DNA from 4 places in the Marinomonas primoryensis genome. Region 1 is predicted to be linked to each of the others. Evidence: predicted binding sites of a transcription regulator. Region 1 holds the regulator's gene; each other region holds the start of a gene.

Region 1 (5,274 bases):
GAGAAATGAACCTCACACATAAAACACTATTGTTAACCGCCGGTATTCTAGGGTCATCTCTCGTAAATGCTTCAACTGCTTCTGTAGGTTTAACGAATGACACTGTTAAAGGTGACGTTAATCTAAACATGGGAACTTTTGGTATCGATGTAGGAATGAGCTACGATAAAGACGAAAGCCTTTCTACAGGACATATCGGCTTGAATGTAGAAGATTCCGAAGGGGCAGGTGGGCCTTTACAAGTAGGTATTGGTGTTCGTTTATATGCGATAGACGCTGATCGGAAGCAAGAAGAGGACTTATCTTTAGCGCTAGCGCTTGGTGGTTGGTACCGCTACACTCTTCCAGAAGCAAACCGAATAAGTATTTATGGGTCTTTGTATTACGCACCTGAAGTACTTTCCTTTACCAACCTTGATCATATGTACACTTATGAGTTTCGCGCTGAATACATGACAATGCGTAATGCACGCGTCTATCTTAGCTATGGTAAAACAACAGCTATATATGATGACAATAGTCGAATAGAAGCTAATAAAGGCTTATCTATTGGTGCATCAGTAGACTTTTAGTCTTAAAAAATTTCGCATATAAAAAAGGTGGCTCAGCCACCTTTTTTATATTTTGATGTTAACTAAAATCATTCTCCATCATAGGCGCACAGACTAAAAACAGGAATATCGCTGTCTCTTAACTTCTGGCTTCCACCAAGATCTGGCAAGTCAATAATCGCTGCTACTTCTTTGATGTTTGCGCCTTGCTTGGTCAATAATTTAATCGCTGCGAAAAGCGTACCACCAGTGGCAATTAAATCATCAAACAGCAACACTTCATCGCCAGCCTTTACCGCGCCTTCTTGGATTTCCAATTCAGCGTCACCGTATTCTAAAGCGTATTTCTGTGAAATGGTTTTGCCTGGAAGCTTGCCTTTCTTTCTAACTAAAATTAGAGGCTTCTGTAATTCGTAAGCCAATACTGCCGCGATCAAAAAGCCTCGAGCATCAATACAAGCAATATGAGAAATGTCCGTGGATATGTAACGATGAACATAAGCATCCACCACCATCCTCATGCCTTTTGGGTCGCTAAAAATAGGCGTAATATCACGAAAGCTAACGCCTTCTTTTGGCCAGTCTTCTACAGTTTGTATTAGTGATTTAACATAAAAATCGTCGTAAAGCATATCTAGTAGCGCCTCAATATATCAATCAAATTCGAGCAATTTTACCACAATCGCTAGCAACCCCAATGAGTTTTTGCATTTCGGGAAAATTGAGTATTTCAATTTCTTTACCATCGACGTGTATTAATTCACTTTTTTGGAATCGTGTAATCACACGACTCACGGTTTCAACCGCTAAACCAAGATAATTCCCTATCTCGCCACGAGACATAGACAAACGAAACGATGACGCCGAATAACCACGTATTTTAAACCGATTAGATAAGTTCAGTAAAAAAGATGCAACTTTTTCATCTGCATTCTTTTTACCCAATAAAACCATCATCTGTTGATCATCAGAAATTTTACGACTCATTATTCTAAATAATTGGTGCCTTAAAGAAGGGATCTGAACGGAGAGGTCTTCTAAGTGAGTAAATGGAATTTCACAAACTGTTGTTGTTTCCAAAGCCTTTGCTGAAACAGGGTACTTATTTGAGTCAATTCCACTAAGACCAACTAACTCACTAGGACAATAAAAGCCTGTGATTTGCTCTTCACCATAAGAAGTAATGTTAAAAGTCTTTAAGGTGCCGGAACGAACAGCATAAACAGAGTTGAAGGTATCCCCTTGACGAAATAAAAACTCCCCTTTTTTTAGAGGCTTTTTGCGCTCAATAATTTGATCTAGTTTATTGATGTCTTCATCCGCTAATGCAATTGGTAGGCAAAGCGCACTTAAGCTGCAATTTTGGCATTGCGAAGTAAGCGTACTGTTAAATCGTGATTGTGTGTGTGTCATTGCCATGTGAATCTCCCTGATTTCGATCTATATAACTTTTGAGTATTTTATAGAGTTATTCAAATATTTATCGAAAACCATACAAATACAACGAATAAGTAATCTACCGCGTTCCGTGACTTTTATAGTGGCCTGCACACCACCGCGATGAACTTCCACCATCTCATCATCGACCATAGGTTTTAGCATGTCTACTTCTTCACCAAAATAGTCGAAAAAACGTATATTAAACATTTTCTCGATAATGACAGTATTGAGTTCAAACTGCGCAATGAGCGTCATAATCACTGTGTGACGAATTCTATCATCTAAGTCGCTTATATAGCCTTTTGATATGGCCAATTGCCCCTTCTCGATACTATTTCTATATTTTGAAAGATCGGTATGGTTTTGAATATAAACGCCTTTTATATCACTAATGGCAGACACACCAAAAGCAACCAAATCAGTACCCGCATGAGTAGTATAGCCCTGGAAATTCCGCTGCAATTCGCCTTGCTTTTGAGCTTTGGCCAAGCTATCACCGGGCTTTGCGAAATGGTCCATGCCAATGTATTCATAGCCAGCCGAAATTAAAGATTCGATGCTCATTTTTAGCAAATCAAGCTTCATACTTGGTGATGGTAAGCTTTCATCCAATATACGCCGTTGAGATCGAAACCGTTCTGGCAAATGGGCATAATTAAAAAGAGAGATTCTTTCTGGCGATAACGCCACGACATCAGCTAACGTCGCCCTAAAACCTTCCATTGATTGATAGGGCAGGCCATAGATAAGATCGAAGTTTATCGATTTGATATTTAGTTTTCTGGCATCGCTAACCAAATCGGCTACCATTTTTATAGGTTGAATTCGATGGATAGCCTCTTGAACTTTAGAATCAAAATCTTGAACGCCGATACTGATTCTATTAATACCCATATCGGTTAGTAACTTAAGCTTAGAGTACGTAATTTCACGCGGGTCAATTTCGATACTGTAGTCTTGAGTTCCGTCATTAATCAAATTGAAATACTGCTTTATGTCACTAAACAACGACCGAATAAGCTCTTCTGTTAAAAAGGTCGGCGTACCTCCGCCAAAATGCAACTGCGTTACTTTTCTTGTGTGATCCAGCATAAGGCTACGCAGTCTCATCTCTTCACCCAAGAGCTCAACGTATTCGACACCTTTATCATACTGCTTAGTCACAATTTTATTGCAGGCGCAGTAATAGCAAAGGTGCGCACAGAAAGGAATATGGAAATACAAGCTAAGCGGTTTTTCTGATGGCATTAGCATCTTATCAATCAGAGCTATTTTGCTTATCGTTGAGTCAAATTGTGGCGCTGTAGGGTAAGAAGTATAGCGAGGTCCAGATAAATCGTACTTGCCAATAAGTGAAGAGTCCCAGATCATGGTGTGTTCCTATTAAAATTTCTAATAGGAGTGTACTCTTTTGTAAAGTGGAATCTTCTGATCCAGATCAATGATTACCGTCCCCGATTAAGAAAGTTTGAATGAAAAGCGTCGTGTTTTATAGCCAACAAGGTTCTAACCCTCTCTCGAATCTGATCTAATACTATTTTCAAAAATGGTCATCATGAATACTCTCCCTTTTTATATCGCTCATGGCGCAGGTGCAGGCCACAACAACCCTTTCTTAAAACGACTTTGTGAGAAAATTTCAGAGCAGAGAAAGCACACTATCATTCCTGTCACTTTTTCCTACATGCAAGAGCAGGAGCTGTCTGGCAAAAGAAGACCACCCCCTCGTTTCAATACTCTGATCCCCGAATACAGTGATTTAATTAAACATGAGCAAGCCTGTATTGTCGGTGGCAAATCAATGGGGGGACGAGTAGCGACGCAGCTAACAGAGCTTGCTATGGTAAAAGCAGTAGTCTGTTTCGGTTTTCCTTTTTATCCAGCGGGTAAGCCCGAAAAAAATAGATTATCTTTCCTATCAGAACTTCAGGTTCCATGTCTCATTATTCAAGGAACAAGAGATCAGCTCGGTTCCTATGAATGGGTAAACCAACAATCGCTACCGAACCTTGTTGAAATTATTTGGGTAGAAGGCGCCGATCATGATTTTAAAACACTTAAAAAACACGGTAAAACAATAAACGACACCATTTCAGAATTAGCAACTAGCACTCATAACTGGTTACAAGCAAACACTTAAATGGCTCACAAAGCTTTGAATATTTTCATTGAATAGATAATTATTTATTAAACATTGAGAGGAAGATTATGGAACACCACGCTCTGCTTGATGCAACCGATTTACTGTGTCCAGAACCTGTAATGATGCTGCATGTTGAAATGCGAAAACTATCTGCTAAAGCAATTTTAAAGGTCATCGCGACTGATCCTTCAACAACACGCGACATTCCGAAGTTCTGTCAATTTCTTGGCCATAAATTAATCCAGCAAGAACAAGATAATGGCTGTTATTACTATTGGATAGAAAAGAAAGAAGAGAAGTAAAAAAAGAGTCTAGATTACTTAAAATCTAGACTCTTTTTTATATCGTAATGTGATGAACCGACTATTAAGCGACTTTTAGTTTTTTTGCATGATCTTTATGACCAAGAATCGCACTTTGATAAGTATATGCAAAACTAGAAAACGCAACATCGACATCCAATCGAAGCTGGCGAACCACATCATTAGACGAAATCACACCTCGTATTGCTTTGGTGTCTTCATCAATAACAAGCAAATGTTGGAGTAAATTGTGTCGTTGACTAAACAGAAGTGACTCAATGTCTGAATTTTTCAATGAGGTATAAGACAGCGCAAGTAGCTCTTCTTTTGCTCTCATCAAGTCAGCAACCATTAATTCCGAACGTTTGAACCCATTAGCGATCTGTTTGATAAAAACATCTTCAGACAAATCATCAAGACTAATAACACCAATGAAGCGATTATCGGTATCAACCACTATTTTCATCCGCACATGCTCTTTTTTCATCAATTGAACAAGTTCGTCTGCACGTGTGCTGGACTCAATAACTCGTGGCCCTGCTGTTGTAAAATCTGTAAAAACAGATAAAGCAGAAGAATAAATATTTATATCCTCTGTTGTAGCAGGCCATATAAGGTTGTTAACGTCTTTTGTAGATACATAAGTTAGTGTTTTCATGATAGAACCCCAGTAAAAAATAAATAAATAATTTGGGTAAGTTAAATCAATGAAGAGGGTGGGGCTCGTGGATTAATATTGTCGCTAACGTTAGCGACAATGGGAAAGCGGTAAGGACGAATGGCCGTGAACGTTACTGCATAAATATCGGTGTAAAAAGCAAAGAATGTCGTACAAACA
Region 2 (5,274 bases), 1.6 Mb from region 1:
TCAGTCTCATTCCCGGGCTCGCATCATTCCAGCCAAGCAATAAAAAGCGCCAGCCCGACTCGGATCGAAAAACACTGAGCGCCAATGTTTGACCGTCGTCTACGTACGCCTTACCCACAGAATCCAAGCTTATGTCTACGTTTTGCCTGATCTGAGAAGACAGTAAACGCTCACCAATACTAATCAGCTGAGTCCAGTCTTGCGCTTCTTTTAACTGACTCGACCAAACTTCCAGCACGGTTTCATTCAATACCGCGCCAGGGTAAATAACACGTGAGATAAGTCGATTTAGTGGCTGATAAATCAACGCCGACATCACTAACATCAACAGGGAATACAGCCACAATTGCCAGCTCGGAACATCCGCCAGCGCCTGCAAACCAACCCGCCCAGACACCACACTGATCACGGCGATCAAACACAGAATAACCAACATCATCGCCACCCAAAGCAAAGCACGGTTGGCAAAGGCATTGACGGAAAGAATTTGATAGCGCACCACGGCGTAAACCAAGAGCAGTAAATACGTCGGCAACAACAGCATGGGATACGGAAACCAGCTGATACCAAAGGAAGGAAACACAAAGCTGGTTGCTAACAACAACCCCCAAGCACCCACACCAAACATGGCGAGAATCGAACGTTTTTTATTGCCCGAATGACGATACCAGCCGAACAACAAAACACCGTGCGCCAAGATGCCGATTAAGACGGTATACGCCAGATTCCACGTTCCTGCATCGGTGAAAATAAAGAATGAGCGCGTGTCTAAGGTGCCAATGGCGTCGCCCGCACCCATCCACCAGCTTTGTAATACCACTACAACACTGGCGGCGTAAAACCACGGAATGGCTTGCAGCAGTCGATCGAGCATAACCTCCTTCGCCGCACCAGAATTCACAAACCGGATGGCAAAATGCAGGAAAAACGTCGGCATCAGCGGGTTCGCCAAAATAATGTAAACCCCCATTTTCTCATAACCTTGAAACAACACGACATGGCCAAAACACCAAATGGCCATCATGATGGCAAAACCCGCCAAGGCTTGCAGATCACCCTGTTTACGGGCGCGCCACAGCAACCAAGCCGCCACTAAAAAACCGCACACGCTGGAAACCAACATGGCCACTTCGAACATCAATGAGAGCGTCAAACTGTAAACCTCGTTTACACCAATAAGTGGAGGAATCGTAAACCTCTTTTACGATTCACGCAAAGTTAAAAATTATTCCTTTAAAATCAAATAGATAAGACTCTTAAAAACTTGGCCTGACGATTGCTGTTAGATAAGTAACTTTATTGATCTATCTCAATCTTTTTCTTATTAACGGAGCAGGCATTATGAATACTGGATTTTTTATGACCGAAATCATCGCACTTCTCAGCATTGTGGGTTTGGCATTATTTCCTTTGGCATGGCAGCAAATGCGCACCATTAGAATCAACAAGAACACCTAATGATTTACGACTTATGCCATTCATTCGTTCCTTCTGTTAAATAGGTTAATACTAAAATGGACCTCGACGTCGCCATCTTATCTCGCATCCAGTTCGCTTTTACGGTGAGCTTTCATATCATTTTTCCCAGCATCACCATTGGATTGGCCACGCTGATTGCGATTTGGGAAGGCTTGTGGCTGAAAACCCATAACCCTTACTATTTACAGCTCGCTAAATTTTGGATCAAACCTTTTGCCATCACCTTCGGCATGGGCGTGGTCTCCGGCATCGTGCTGTCTTACGAATTTGGTACCAACTTTTCTAAGTTCTCTGTGATCACTGGCGCGGTGCTTGGCCCATTGATGGCGTATGAAGTCTTAACCGCCTTCTTCATGGAAGCCGGATTTTTGGGTGTAATGCTATTTGGCTGGCAGCGAGTCGGTCGTAAGCTGCATTATTTCTCTACCCTTGTGGTCATGACTGGTACTTGGATTTCTGCATTTTGGATCATTGTGGCGAACTCTTGGATGCAAACCCCCACCGGCTACAAAATCATTAATGGCAAATTTGAAGTCGAAAGTTGGATGGAAGTCATCTTCAACCCTTCTATGCCTTACCGACTCACTCACATGGTCGTCGCGTCATTGATCACCGCGACCTTCGTGGTGGCTGGCATTAGCGCGTATTACTTATTGAAAAAGAAGAACATTCCTTTCGCAAAAAAAGGCTTGTCCATGTGTATGTGGTTCGCATTGGTGCTAACACCGCTGCAAGCATGGATTGGCGACATGCACGGTTTGAACGTGAGAGAGCATCAACCAACTAAACTCGCTGCGATGGAAGGCATTTGGTCAGCTGAAGAAGAAAACGTGCCACTGTTGCTGTTCGCTATGCCTAACATGAAAACCGAGTCCAATGATTATGAAGTTGGTATTCCCAATCTCGGCAGCTTGATTCTGACACACTCTTGGGATGGCGCAGTGCAAGGTTTAAAAGCCGTTCCACCAGAAGACAGACCCAATGTACCGCTAGTATTTTGGTCTTTCCGTGTCATGGTGGGTATTGGGTTTGGCATGATGGGCATCGCTGTTTTGGCGTTGTTATTACGTCGCAAAGGTCGCTTGTTCGAGAATAAACCCTTCCTTGCTTTGGTCACGCTATTTACGCCTATGGGTGTCATTGCGGTTCTCGCTGGCTGGTACGTGGTCGAGATCGGTCGACAACCTTGGATCGTCTACAACTTGGTACGTACTTCTGAAATCGTTTCGCCGTTACCGCCGGAGCGCGTGCTCTTTACTCTGATCATGTTTGTGATTATTTACAGCTTACTGATCGGCGTTTATCTCTACTTTATGCGTAAGCTTATTAAAAAAGGGCCGCCGTCAATGGAAGCACTAGAGCAACAACTCATCGGTATGAAAGCACCGGGTTACGCGTTGGCTTGGGTGAAAACACTGCAACATAAAGAACTGCAAACTAACGAACCACAATCTAACGAATCACAAAACAAAGAACAGGGAGATAAATGATGGATTTGGCTCTTTTCTACTTCCTTGTCTTAGGTTTCGCCATTTTTATGTACGTGTTGCTGGATGGCTTCGACCTAGGCATTGGCATTCTCTACCCTTGGTTTAACCAAGATGGCGAACGCGATCACTTAATGCGTTCTATTTCACACGTTTGGGATGGCAACGAAACGTGGCTGGTGTTTGGCGGTGTGGTGTTATTTGCTGCGTTCCCGGCTGCTTACGCTGGCATTACTTCAACCTTTTATCTGCCCATTATGTTGATGCTGTTTGCGCTGATCTTTCGCGGTGTAGCGTTTGAATATCGCTTCAAGTCCGACACGTCTCGGCCTTATTGGGATTTTGCCTTTAGCGCTGGCTCGGCGGTTGCGGCGTTTTGCCAAGGCATGTTGCTAGGTTCACTCGTACAGGGCGTTCCGGCCGATGTCGACAGCTTATCCAGCTTGCATTGGTTAACACCGTTTTCTATTCTCACTGGGTTTTCCGTGATGGCAGGTTATGCATTATTGGCAGCGTGTTACTTGTTCATGAAAAGTCGCGGCCGCATTCAAGCCCACTCGGCCAAACTGGCAAAGCGGCTCTTGCTCATCACTATTTTAGCCATGATCATTGTGAGTTTATGGACGGTGGCCAGCCAAGTGGACATTCGTCAGCGCTGGTTTTCTGGCTTCAACTTTTTATGGCTGTCACCTTTGCCTATCATTACCTTGGTTGTCGCCGTGTTGGCGTGGAGAGACTTGAACCGTCATTCCGTCGGACAAAGCCATCACGAAGATCGCCCATTTTGGTATGCAGCCACGCTCTTTTTACTCGGCTTTGCCGGTCTCGTTGTCGGATTATTTCCTTACCTGATACCAAGACAGTTAACCTTTATGGACGCCGCGTCACCAGACAGTAGTTTGCTTTTTCTCTTGCCCGGCATTTGTATTTTTGTGCCGCTTATTTGCGCTTACACCTTTTGGGGTTATCGCGTGTTTGCAGGCAAAGTGGAAGATTATCAGGAGGGCTACTAATGCTAAAACGCCTCAAAGCAAAACTGGCCAAGCTCAAATCGTGGCAATGGTTTTTACTTCTCTATTTAGTGGGCTTTGTCGTCGTGTTCTCGGCGTCGTATAGCATTAAACTATTGATGACGGGATTGCCTTAGCCGCTTGTCTTGCTCAAACAAAAAAGCCGCCCACTCAATCAAACTTGAGGGGCGGCTTATTTCGATCAATCAAACTAGCTGCTTACGCTTTTGCTGTTTCCAAGGCGTTTATCTTAGGTTTGATACAAGCTTTAGCAAGTAACCCAATAAACAATAAACAACCAAGAGCACGTGCCGCGATAATCATAGTTGACGTATCGATTGCCGCTGCAGGCCAAGCAATGAGCACCGCTGCGACAATATACAACAATCGAGTCATCCACGATAAGTTCTCACGCAACCAGCCGGAAAAACCAATGCTCATCGACATCGTCGCCAAAGTGGCAAAGGTGATCGCGGCCACAATACTTTCCGTCGAACCAATCAACAACACGCCCGGCATGGTAACAAATAAGAACGGTACCAAGAGTTTTACAAAGCCTAAACGCATGGACTCCACCGCCGTTTCATTTGGCTCCGCACCCGATATTGTCGCCGCCGCATAAGCCGCCAAGGCAACCGGCGGCGTAATGGCAGACACCAAACCGAAGTAGAAAATGAACATATGCGCTGACAAGGTTTCCATGCCTAATTGCGTCATCGCTGGCGCAACCAATACCGCGAGCAATAAGTACGCCGCGGAAGTGGGCAATCCCATGCCAAGAACAAACGACGCCAAGGCGGTAAGTAATAAAACAGCCCACAAGTTTCCATCGCCAAGCTCGATGATTAAACCAGATAACATCAAGCCCATTCCGGTTAAGTTCAAGATCCCAATGACCACACCCGCCGCCGCAACAGCGGCAACAATGGGCAAGGTGTTAGACAGGGTCTCTTTACAGGCATCAATAAGATCGACAAAGTTAATCCGCGTGGCTTTCTTCCAAGGACACACCAGCAACCCTGCTAGAATCCCCATGACGGCAGCTTGTGTTGGTGACTTTCCGGAGATCATCAGCGAGATCAATACCACCAGCGGCAGCAACAAATAGCTTTTTGTTCTCAGCGTTTCAAGCAGTAACTGCAAGCCCGCTTCTGTATCTCTTGCTAAGTTAAGGCGCCCTGCTTCTAGACGAACAGCAATCATCAAAGCCAGAATATAAAGCAAGGCCGGCACTAACGCCGCCAGCGCCACTTCGGCGTAAGGAATACCAATCATTTCCGCCATCAAAAAAGCCGCAG
Region 3 (5,274 bases), 860 kb from region 1:
GTAGCGTTGAAGAAAGAAGTGCCCAAAAAAAGCACTTAAAATAATGGAAATAGTAAGCCAAAAGCCACGAGCCGTGGACATCTCTTTGGAATAGACACCGCCAGTTAAGTCTACAATATACTCACTAAATATGGTCGCCAAAATAGTGCCTGCCACGAGGGTAACTGTAAGAGCTAAAGATTCTCGATGCCCACCGAGAAGCGCTGCCAAAATTGGATAAAGTGGCAAAAAGTAGACCATTTGGCTATTAACACCGCCGGAAATTGCAAGGGTAGGAAGAATGATAATAAGGGCGATCAGTAAGGAGAGCGTAATTTCCCATTTTGGTAATAAATTAAGCCGCACGATAAAATAAAACCCTGTCATTAAGAACAAATCTGCAATGCCAATCAACAAGAAGTAGATAGGTAAATCAATAAAGAAGGGCCTAAAAATTAGAGATAATACGATGGTAGTAAAGACGATTTCTATGATTCGCAGAGTGAACTTATGGCTGAGTTCGGCTTGGATGTTGTTAGGCATGATAGTGTGAAGTCGTTCCTGATACAGTTAATAGTAATGGTTATTATTTTTTCTATTTGATTGTTTAGTAAACATATTATTGATTGATCATACCCTAGATTCAAAAGCGTATTCGTATTTTTCTATTATTTCCGGCTCCTAATACAGGTGTTGTGACAGACGAAAGAAGACAACATTCAGCAAGCTCTTTGAAAGCAGAGAAGACTCAGTAAATTAGATAGAACAATATGCTAGATTTACCAACTACACTGTTTTTGTTGTAAGGAGTATATTGTGGGATTGAAAAATCGAATTGTCGCGAGTAGTTTTCTGTCTGTTTGTGTGATGGCATTACCAGCTCAGGCGGCGACGTTTGAAGTACCTAGATCGTTTGAAATTATGTACGTTGACCTTGAAGGCGCAAGGCAGTTCGGTAATGACTTTAAGGTCGAGGTTGATGAAGGTCAGCACCAAATTGTCGTACGATTTAATAAATTGTTGCACAGTGGTGGCGATACTCAAGCGTATCAATCTGAGCCTATTGTGCTGGACTTACAATTTGAAAAGAATGATTACTTCACGGTGAAAGCGCCTTATATTTCGACTCAAAAACAGGCAGAAGCTTACTCTAAGGCGCCTACGTTTACCCTTTTTGATGATCGCAGTGGCAAAGAAGTAGATTATCAACATCAAATACTACCGGTGAAGTCGGGGTTTCAAAATACGCGTGATTACGTTACCGAAATTGAACGTTTCACGGCAAAAAACCAACCAATTATAGATGATGCTCCTGTCTTAGCTCCGGTCATTTTGACTCAAAATGTTGCGCTAGAAATGATGCAGTTTTGGTATAACCGATCCGATGATGCGACTCGAAAAGAGATGCGTATCTGGGTTGCTGACGACTTATATAAGCCGTCAGTGTCTAATATCCAGCTGGAAATGTCGCAGTTTTGGTTTAATAAAGCCGATAGAGAGGCGAAAAAAGCATTTCAAGCTTGGCTGGTAGAATAATGTTTTTCTAGGCATCGTATTATAGAAACGCCCAGCCAATGCTGGGCGTTTCCATTTGGCTTAGATTTACCTAAGTTATCAATTAGCTTGCGTTAGCAGCTTTGGCCGCAGCGAGTCGTTGGTTGAATTTATCATTCAGCCAAAGTGCCAATAAGATAATACTGCCACCAATGGCCAGTCGAACGATGTCAGCATCGCGGTTCCAGAAAACCACGTTAACAATAATGCCAGCGGGAATCAGTAAATTATTTGCAACCGCTAATGTTCCTACGTTAACCATGGTTGCTCCTCTGTTCCAAGCAAAGTAACCAAGGCCCGAAGCCACAATACCTAGGTAAGTTAAAATACCCCATTGAAGAGTAGTGGTCGGTAATTTATCAGGGTTACCTAGCGCAAGGTAACAAGGAATAACCACCGCCAATGCACCTATGAAAAACCAGCCGAAAACCGTGCGTTGAGATAGGTCTGGGCGCTCTTTTGCAATGATGCGTTTATAACCTACTTGCCCTGCTGCGAAACAAATGTTGGCACCTTGAACAATCAGTAAGCCTTTAATGAAGCCTTCATCGATACCTTGGTAGCGAATGGCAACAGCGCCAAGAATAGCCACGAGCGCACTGACGGCAAAGCCAATATTGAAGCGTTTGTCTAACATGTCATTAATCAAAGTGACGTAAAGTGGTGTCATCACCGTGAATAGCAAGACTTCAGGAACTGACAGGTATAGGAAGGATTGATAATAAAAACCATACATGATGCCAAGCTGTAAAGCCCCGCATATCATAAGTTTGAGCGCTATTTTGGCTTCAATTTCACGAAGCTTTAAAAAAGGTAAAAATACGACAGTAGCCAGAGCGACTCGCATTAATACAGAGAACCAGGCATCGACTTGGCCGGCGAGATAAACGCCAATCAAGCTGAAGGAAAACGCCCATAAAAGGGTGACGGCAATAAGAATTGGCATGAGAATGGATTCCATTTGGATGATTTTGTCGTAAGTCTAACGATTTCCATACAGTAGGTAAATTAGTTTACTTTTTAAAATAATAAAGTTTACTGATTTTTTCAAAATGAGACTTTATATATGGCATGAGCCACGGTATGAATCGCTCTAAAATCAGACCTATGTCAATGGATTTGGTGGCTTGTTCGAAAGGGCAATAAAACCTTGATCTATATTAATAGTTTGATTCCTTATCCTGCTATTTTTTGTTCACAGACATGTTGTTTGATTAAAAAGAAGGATTTGATTATGAAAGCTTTACTTCCTATTGCCCTTATTTCAACACTTTGCTCTTCTGTGGTTTTGGCTCATGACGCCGGCGATTTATTCGTCCGAGCTGGCTTTGCAACGGTTATGCCGAATGAAAGCAGTGATAACGTATTGAACACCGGTGAATTGGAGTTGGATAATGACACTCAAGTCGGCGTAACACTCACGTATATGCTAACAGAGCAGTTTGGTGTGGAGTTGCTAGCCGCGACACCTTTTACTCATAAAGTTTCTACTAAAGGGCTTGGCGAAGTCGCTGAGGTATCGCACTTGCCACCTTCGGTAATGGCGCAGTATTACTTTGGCCAAGCCAATAGCCAAATTCGCTCTTATGTTGGTGCAGGTTTGAATTACACGGTTTTCTTTGATGAAAAAGGCAAAGGCACATTGGCGGGAACCGATGTGAGTTTGGATGATTCATTTGGCTTGGCCGCTCAATTGGGTGTGGATGTGAACTTCGCCGAAAACTGGTTTGCCAATGCGTCTATTTGGTACATGGATATTAATACCGACGTTCACACGACAGTCGGAACGATTGACGCCGATATTGATCCAATCACCTTTATGGCCAGTGTGGGTTATACCTTCTAATGAGACGATGGATTAAGTAGGTAGGAAAGCGTCTAAAGGGAAAAGGCTTTGATGATTGAATCAAAGCCTTTTTTGTTTTTACACACTTTTATTAATGTCACCATGGTGTGTTTTCATCATGGTATTTGATATAGGCTTGTCCGAATTATTCAATATGAATTGGAAACATGATGTTGTCAGCGTTAGAAAGCGAATTTGAAAACCATTGCCGAACGTTTTTAGAAGCACAAGGCGCTGCGGATGTGGCGCACGACGTGAGCCACATTTATCGAGTGGTAAAAGTGGCACAGCAATTGGCGCTGGATGAAGGTGCGGATATGTCAGTGGTAATGCCTGCGGCGTGGTTACACGACTGTGTTTCGTTACCAAAAAATCATCCGGACCGGCATCTTGCTTCGACGTTGGCCGCTGACAAAGCCATTGGTTTTTTACATTCTATTAAATATCCGGCCGATTATTTCCCCGCTATTCATCATGCTATTCGAGCTCACAGTTTTAGCGCCAATGTGCCACTTGAAAGCCTGGAGGCTAAAATTGTACAAGACGCCGATCGTTTGGATGCACTGGGGGCGATCGGTATTGCGCGTTGTATGCAAGTCAGCGGTACGTTAAATAGGGCGCTTTATTCACTCGATGATCCATTTTGTGAGGATCGTGAGCCGGATGATGCACAGTATTCTATCGACCATTTTTATAACAAGTTATTCCGTATAGCCGATAGCTTAAATACGGTATCTGCTCAAGCCGAAGGCAAGCGCCGCGAATCGGTTATGCGTGCTTTTTTGGCGCAATTGGCACTGGAGATCTAATGATTATCCGCGCTCTTTTTTGTGGTTGATGGCGTTTAGTTTTGTTAGCATTTTTGCGCCTACGGACAAAAATTGCTGTAATTCTTCATCGCTCACTTCTGATCTCATTTCTTTTAATACCGCCTTGTCGGCGTTTTCAAGCGCCATATAACAGGCCAGTCCGTTGTCTGTTAATTGCAAAAACTGGCTGCGTTTATCGTTTGGATTGGGACGTTTTATGACCAATCCTTCGGCAATCACTTCTTTGACCAATCTCGTAATTTGTCCTTTGTCCTTTTCTGTCACATCCGCAAGAAAGTTTGCCGTGCAATTTTCGGTGTTGTGAATGCGTTTCAGAATCATAAAGTACAAAGGCGATAAGGGAATGCCTTGTTCCTTCATGATGCTTTTCATGGATATTTTTAACCCATTGATTGTGCTGATTAATAGCGTTTGTAACTCAGATTCATGGTTATTCATTATTTTTTTATCCAATATAGTTGACCTTGTCAACATAATTTAATATAGTTGATCTTGTCAATTTGTTTTGCGTATTTTATCCAAACTATTCCTAGAGGGAAGACGTATGTCATTAAAAGTTCAGAAAATATCTATTGTTGCCAGTTTAGTGATTGCTATGGGAGGAACCTTAACCTTTTTAATGACGTGGCGAAATATTGGTTTTGCCGATCATTTTATGGGGGCGTGGTTATCTTCTTTTGCTTTGTGTGTACTGTGTATTGCGCCGATTGGTGGCATTCTTTCGTATTTGGTCCATCACCTTGTTAATGCTATTTTGTCTAGATTATCTTCCATGCAGCGTAATATTGTTTTTGGTTTGATTATGGCCATTATAATGGAATCTGTTATGGCGGTGGTTACGACGATAAACTTGCATGGCTTTTTAGAGCGAGGTGCTTTCCTGAATTCATGGACCACTACGCTGATGTCGGCTTTGCCTGCTGGTATTGTGTTTTCAATATTGATGTCGATTGTCATAAAACCAAAATTGACCGCTTTTTGGGCCAAAACCGCTTAGTTTGATGTGGTGGGTGGGGCTTTAGGATAAAACGGCAACCGATTTTATTTGAGCAATGATGGTTAGTC
Region 4 (5,274 bases), 2.0 Mb from region 1:
ACATTAATGAAGCATCCATAATATTAAACGCGGTTTCTTTGTCGTATTGAGCGCGGTTTGGCCCACGCTTCACTTTACTTAACGCTGTTTCGAGAGAATCGCTCATACTCTAAATCCTTGTCATTGTTGATTCGTGTCTATATAACAACAGAATAGAGAAGGCTGGCCTCTTTAAAAATAGCCAGAATAGATATAAAAAAACAGGCCAGTTATGAAGCATGCGATTGCTAGTTTACGTTTTTCATTGGATGAAAGCGGAGCACCCTATTACCAACAACTGATGAGGCAAATTCAGCAGGGCGTGGTATCGGGAGAATTGTCTGTGGGTGACAAACTGCCCTCTTCTCGTTTTTTGGCTGGATCGTTAGGCGTGTCACGGAGTACCACATCACGGGCTTATGACCAGTTAATTGCAGAAGGCATTTTAACCAGTGAAGAAAAGCGCGGAGTGTTCGTTGCGGCGTTGCCGATGGTGAGTAATCGCTTGAAGAGAATGCAGGGTTCTTCTGTTCCATCTACTCAGAAGCACTTGGGAACGTTGGCATTTGATTCGGGTGTTGATGTGTCCGTGTTTCCAACCAAGGAGTGGGCAGCAAGCATGCGGCGAAGTTGGTTAAATCCAGACTTAACCGTGTTGCAAGGTGGTTATTTGACCGGATACCCAGACTTAAAAGAAGCCATTGTTGACTATTTGTATCGCGTTCGTGGTCTTGAGTGTGTGGCTGAGCAAGTGATTGTGACGGCGGGCGCTCGTGATTCATTGCTGCTCCTGCAACATGCAATCACGCTATTGGCTCGTTCAGAGACGGATTCAGATGATAGCGTAGGAGCTCAAACTATTAAGTGGTGGACGGAAGAACCCACTTATCCGCCCATCCGCGAGGCCATTCGTTCGCATGAACAAACCGGAGCGCTGCTTATTGACGAAGAAGGTCCGTGCCTGCCCGCGAGTGACACTGTTTCGAATGTGGCGGTAATGACACCAAATCGACAATACCCACTTGGTGTGAGCATCAGCTCAGTTCGTCGTCAGCGGTGGATTCAAGCGATGCAAATGACGAATGCACGCTGGTGGTTGATCGAAGACGATTATGATAATGAGTTTGTGTATCAAGGTCGGAGTAATGTGCCATTTATGCAAACAGTGAGTGTTCATGATCAGGCTAAAGATCGGGTTTTCTTTGTGGGCAGCTTCTCAAAAGTGCTGTTTCGCGGCTTAAGGTTGGGGTTTATTGTCGCACCAGTGGTACATGTGCCGGTCTTACAGCAAAGCCAACGAGAGTTAGGGTCATCCGCGTCTTTGCCCATACAGCCAGCGGTGGCGGATTTTATGCTGCAAGGGCATTTCGACCGCCATTTGAATCGTATGCGTCGGCATTATCGGCTCAAGCGTGATGCGCTGTTAATTTTATTAGAGGCGCATTTAGCGAGGTGGTTTGATTGGAAAAAACCACGCGGCGGTATGCATGTCTTGATTGAAATTAAACCCGAATTTGTTTCTTTGATTCGCACAGAGGCTGTTTTAGATCAGAGGATTGCCCACGACATTGCCAAGAACGATATTCTTCTTTCTACCTTGTCTGAGCATTTTGCTCACAAACAGTATCATGACGGTCGATTTGGCTTTGTGTTGGGTTTTAGTGGACCATCGGAAGAAAAAATGAAAAAAATAATTATCGCACTAGAAAAGTGGTTTACCGAGATATTAGACAATGTGTAAGGCTTACAATTTGTAAGGATTTTGTAGTGAAAGAGTGCTAACCTCAGTGTTTTCAGGTTGAACTGTCGAGATTCACTCAAGACAAGAATGTGATTTTTTACGAAAAGACCGTGAAGCAAACAGGAACAAAGGCTAAACTAGACTTTGTGCGGTTGTTTAAATTTTGCTATATTCCGCACACTTAAAATCGTATGACACGAATAAAAACAGCATTTTCATTTTAGTTTTTATGGATTGGATGAAGAAATTGAACATTTTTCAAGACATTCTGCATTTTTCTGTGCATTCGTTATCCAGCGCTTTGGCGGCTTCTATGCGCCCATTTATTACCGTATCTTGCTTGTTTTTGTGCTTCTTTGTATTTACTACATTATTCTCTTCATCTGTCGAACCTATTCTTAATTCGGGGCTACTTTCTGGTCTCGCATTAATCACCCTGTTATTGGTTAGTTATTTGTCCCTTATGATAAATATCAACCCTGCTCGCCAAAAAATGGCCTTCTTTTTAACTCGTGTTGGTGCCCCTTATGGGTATTCCTATCGTGCTGAGGCACGATACACGAAGAGATGTAGAGCTCCCTTTTTCAGATTTAGGTGATCCAAAAAAACTATTGCTGCGTTAATACTCTTAACTAGGTAATGGTCTTTGTGCTGTTTTCAGTGTGGTGATCTTTACTGAAATACCCGGCATTGCCGGATTTTCGTTCTGTTGCTTGATGGTCAAGTGGCAGTTTTGTGAACCTCGGGGTTAGAGGATGATTCTCTTGTTAACTCGTATCCTAAGTAAAGTCGCTTTGGCGGTAATGGTGGGCTTGCTCGCCGGTTGTCAGGGTGGTGTGCTCGATCCTAAAGGGCAAGTTGGTATTGAAGAAAAGCAACTTATTATTGTTGCTACTTTGTTGATGCTTCTTGTTGTGATTCCTGTCATCTTCATGACACTTTATTTCGCTTGGAAATATCGTGAAGGTCGTGACGAAATCTACGAACCAAAATGGTCGCACTCCACAAAAATTGAAACTATTGTTTGGGCTATTCCAATTGTCATCGTCATTATTCTTGGCGTGATTACATGGAAATCTACCCATGCATTGGATCCTTATAAACCTTTGAAATCGGATAAAGATCACATCAATGTTCAGGTCGTTTCGATGAACTGGAAGTGGTTGTTTATCTATCCGGACCTTGGTATTGCTTCTGTGAACGAGCTTAGATTCCCAGCAAACGTTCCTGTTGCTTTCCAAATTTCATCTGAAGGCACGATGAACTCTTTCTTCATTCCGCAGCTGGGTAGTCAAATTTACTCGATGGCAGGCATGGTGACTAAGCTTCATTTGATTGCTAATGAACCAGGTACATTTGACGGTATTTCCGCAAACTATAGCGGTGCCGGATTTACTGGTATGAAGTTCGATGCGATCGCTACTCCAACAGAAGCTGATTTTGATGCTTGGGTTGAAGGTGTTAAGGCTGGAACTCATGATGTCATCAACAATGGCATATTGGATCAAACGTCCTACGAGAAGCTTGCTGAATTTGATCTAGATGCACATCATCATGAACCAACTCCAGTTCAGTATTACAACTCAATTGAACCAAGCATTTTCATGGACAACGTTACGAAGTTTATGAAAGATCATGGTCAAGTTGAATTGCTGAAAGGAACTTCTTTTGAACCTAAAATGATTCACGACGATTCAAGTCATGGTGAAATGAATCATAGTGATATGAATCATGACGAGTCTCAAGACTCATCGCATGATATGCATACGGAGGTTGAAAAATAATGTCTGCACTCTTAGGCAAACTATCGTGGGACGCTCTTCCGTACGACCCGATCGTTATTGGCACATTGTGTGTCGTTGCGATCGTGGGTTGTGTACTCGCTTTCCTACTTATCAAGCACAAATTACTCGGCGTACTCTGGAGTGATTGGTTGACATCTGTTGACCATAAAAAACTGGGTATCATGTATATCGTTCTAGCGTTAGTAATGCTAATCCGTGGTTTTGCGGATGCCATTATGATGCGTTTGCAGCTTGCGCTAGCAACGAACGGTGACCCTGGCTATTTACCTCCGGATCATTACGACCAAGTCTTTACAGCTCACGGTGTTATTATGATCATCTTTATGGCTATGCCATTTATGATTGGTCTAATGAACATTGTTGTGCCACTACAGATTGGTGCTCGTGATGTTGCCTTCCCGTTCCTAAACAACCTTAGCTTCTGGCTAGCGGTGTCTGGAGCGATCTTGATTAACATCTCTTTGGGACTTGGCGAATTTGCTAAAACAGGTTGGGTGGCTTATCCGCCGCTGTCTGGTTTGCAGTATAGTCCAAGTGTCGGGGTCGATTATTACATCTGGGCACTGCAGATATCCGGTATCGGTACGACATTAACAGCAGTTAACTTCTTGGCTACTGTTTTCAAAATGCGTGCACCTGGTATGAAATTGATGGACATGCCGATCTTTACTTGGACCTGTACTTGGGCCAATATTTTGATCGCAGCATCGTTCCCAATTTTGACAGCTGTATTGGCCATGTTGACACTTGACCGTTACCTAGACTTCCACTTCTTCACGAATGATGGTGGCGGTAACTCAATGATGTATATCAACTTGTTCTGGGCATGGGGTCACCCTGAGGTGTACATTCTTGTACTTCCAGCATTTGGTATCTTCTCTGAGATCGTTTCTACCTTTACTGGTAAACGTTTGTTCGGTTACAAATCCATGGTTTGGGCAACGGCGTCGATTTCCATTCTTGGCTTTATCGTATGGTTGCATCACTTCTTTACCATGGGTTCCAGCGCAAATGTTAACGCTTTCTTTGGCGTAATGACGATGATCATCGCGGTACCAACGGGTGTGAAACTGTTTAACTGGTTGTTCACTATGTACCGTGGTCGCCTTCGTGTGACGGTTCCGGTGCTATGGACGCTTGGTTTTATGGTGACGTTCACTATCGGTGGTATGACAGGTGTTCTACTTGCTGTACCAGGTGCTGACTATGTATTGCATAACAGCTTGTTCTTGATTGCCCATTTCCATAACACCATCATTGGTGGTGCGGTATTTGGTTATCTTGCTGGTTTTGCTTTCTGGTTCCCTAAAGCGATGGGCTTTCACCTTAACGTTAAGTTGGGTAAAGCGGCGTTCTGGTGTTGGTTAGTCGGTTTCTTCTTAGCCTTTATGCCATTGTACGTGTTGGGCTTCTTGGGTATGACACGCCGCCTAAATCACACGGATAATCCTGATTGGAACATCTGGTTATATATTGCATTGGTTGGCGCATTTGTTATTTTGGCCGGCATTATTTGTCAGTTACTACAATTGTATGTCAGCTTCCGAGATCGTGCGCAAAACATGGACACTACTGGTGACCCATGGAATGGCCACACTCTTGAATGGTCTACATCTTCTCCACCGCAGTACTATAATTTTGCAGAAGTGCCTGTCGTGTCTGACATCGACGCTTTCACTGATATGAAAGAGAAAGGCCAAGCTTATGTTCGTAAAGAAACCTATGCTCCAATCCACATGCCTAAAAACA

Evidence for each region. Region 1 encodes FNR, which switches genes on or off when oxygen is low (the NO sensors DNR and NnrR bind a similar motif). Its sites were predicted from a motif close to TTGATNTANATCAA; they were not measured.
Region 2: a site for FNR is predicted at 1,300-1,313, ahead of MP3633_RS17580 (cytochrome ubiquinol oxidase subunit I). Genes of this name have one in related genera too.
Region 3: a site for FNR is predicted at 2,684-2,697, ahead of MP3633_RS13890 (OmpW family outer membrane protein). Genes of this name have one in related genera too.
Region 4: a site for FNR is predicted at 2,184-2,197, ahead of cyoA (ubiquinol oxidase subunit II). Genes of this name have one in related genera too.

The regions. Positions count from the first base shown of each region.
Region 1 is NZ_CP054301.1:2,130,430-2,135,703, forward strand. It holds gene MP3633_RS09835 (YfaZ family outer membrane protein) at 6-572, shown strand; gene MP3633_RS09840 (adenine phosphoribosyltransferase) at 641-1,183, opposite strand; gene fnr (fumarate/nitrate reduction transcriptional regulator Fnr) at 1,209-1,970, opposite strand; gene hemN (oxygen-independent coproporphyrinogen III oxidase) at 1,992-3,362, opposite strand; gene MP3633_RS09855 (alpha/beta family hydrolase) at 3,547-4,131, shown strand; gene tusA (sulfurtransferase TusA) at 4,200-4,436, shown strand; gene MP3633_RS09865 (CBS domain-containing protein) at 4,501-5,094, opposite strand; gene MP3633_RS09870 (hypothetical protein) at 5,136-5,274, opposite strand, start outside.
Region 2 is NZ_CP054301.1:3,774,408-3,779,681, forward strand. It holds gene MP3633_RS17575 (sensor histidine kinase) at 1-1,153, opposite strand, end outside; gene MP3633_RS17580 (cytochrome ubiquinol oxidase subunit I) at 1,515-2,969, shown strand; gene cydB (cytochrome d ubiquinol oxidase subunit II) at 2,966-3,979, shown strand; gene MP3633_RS19060 (hypothetical protein) at 3,979-4,113, shown strand; gene MP3633_RS17590 (TRAP transporter permease) at 4,196-5,274, opposite strand, start outside.
Region 3 is NZ_CP054301.1:2,994,299-2,999,572, reverse strand. It holds gene MP3633_RS13905 (GGDEF domain-containing protein) at 1-522, opposite strand, end outside; gene MP3633_RS13900 (YccT family protein) at 796-1,515, shown strand; gene MP3633_RS13895 (carboxylate/amino acid/amine transporter) at 1,598-2,479, opposite strand; gene MP3633_RS13890 (OmpW family outer membrane protein) at 2,768-3,379, shown strand; gene MP3633_RS13885 (HD domain-containing protein) at 3,547-4,188, shown strand; gene MP3633_RS13880 (MarR family winged helix-turn-helix transcriptional regulator) at 4,192-4,647, opposite strand; gene MP3633_RS13875 (DUF2798 domain-containing protein) at 4,754-5,206, shown strand; gene modC (molybdenum ABC transporter ATP-binding protein) at 5,228-5,274, opposite strand, start outside.
Region 4 is NZ_CP054301.1:87,338-92,611, forward strand. It holds gene MP3633_RS00380 (pyridoxamine 5'-phosphate oxidase family protein) at 1-106, opposite strand, end outside; gene pdxR (MocR-like pyridoxine biosynthesis transcription factor PdxR) at 212-1,720, shown strand; gene cyoA (ubiquinol oxidase subunit II) at 2,476-3,504, shown strand; gene cyoB (cytochrome o ubiquinol oxidase subunit I) at 3,504-5,274, shown strand, end outside.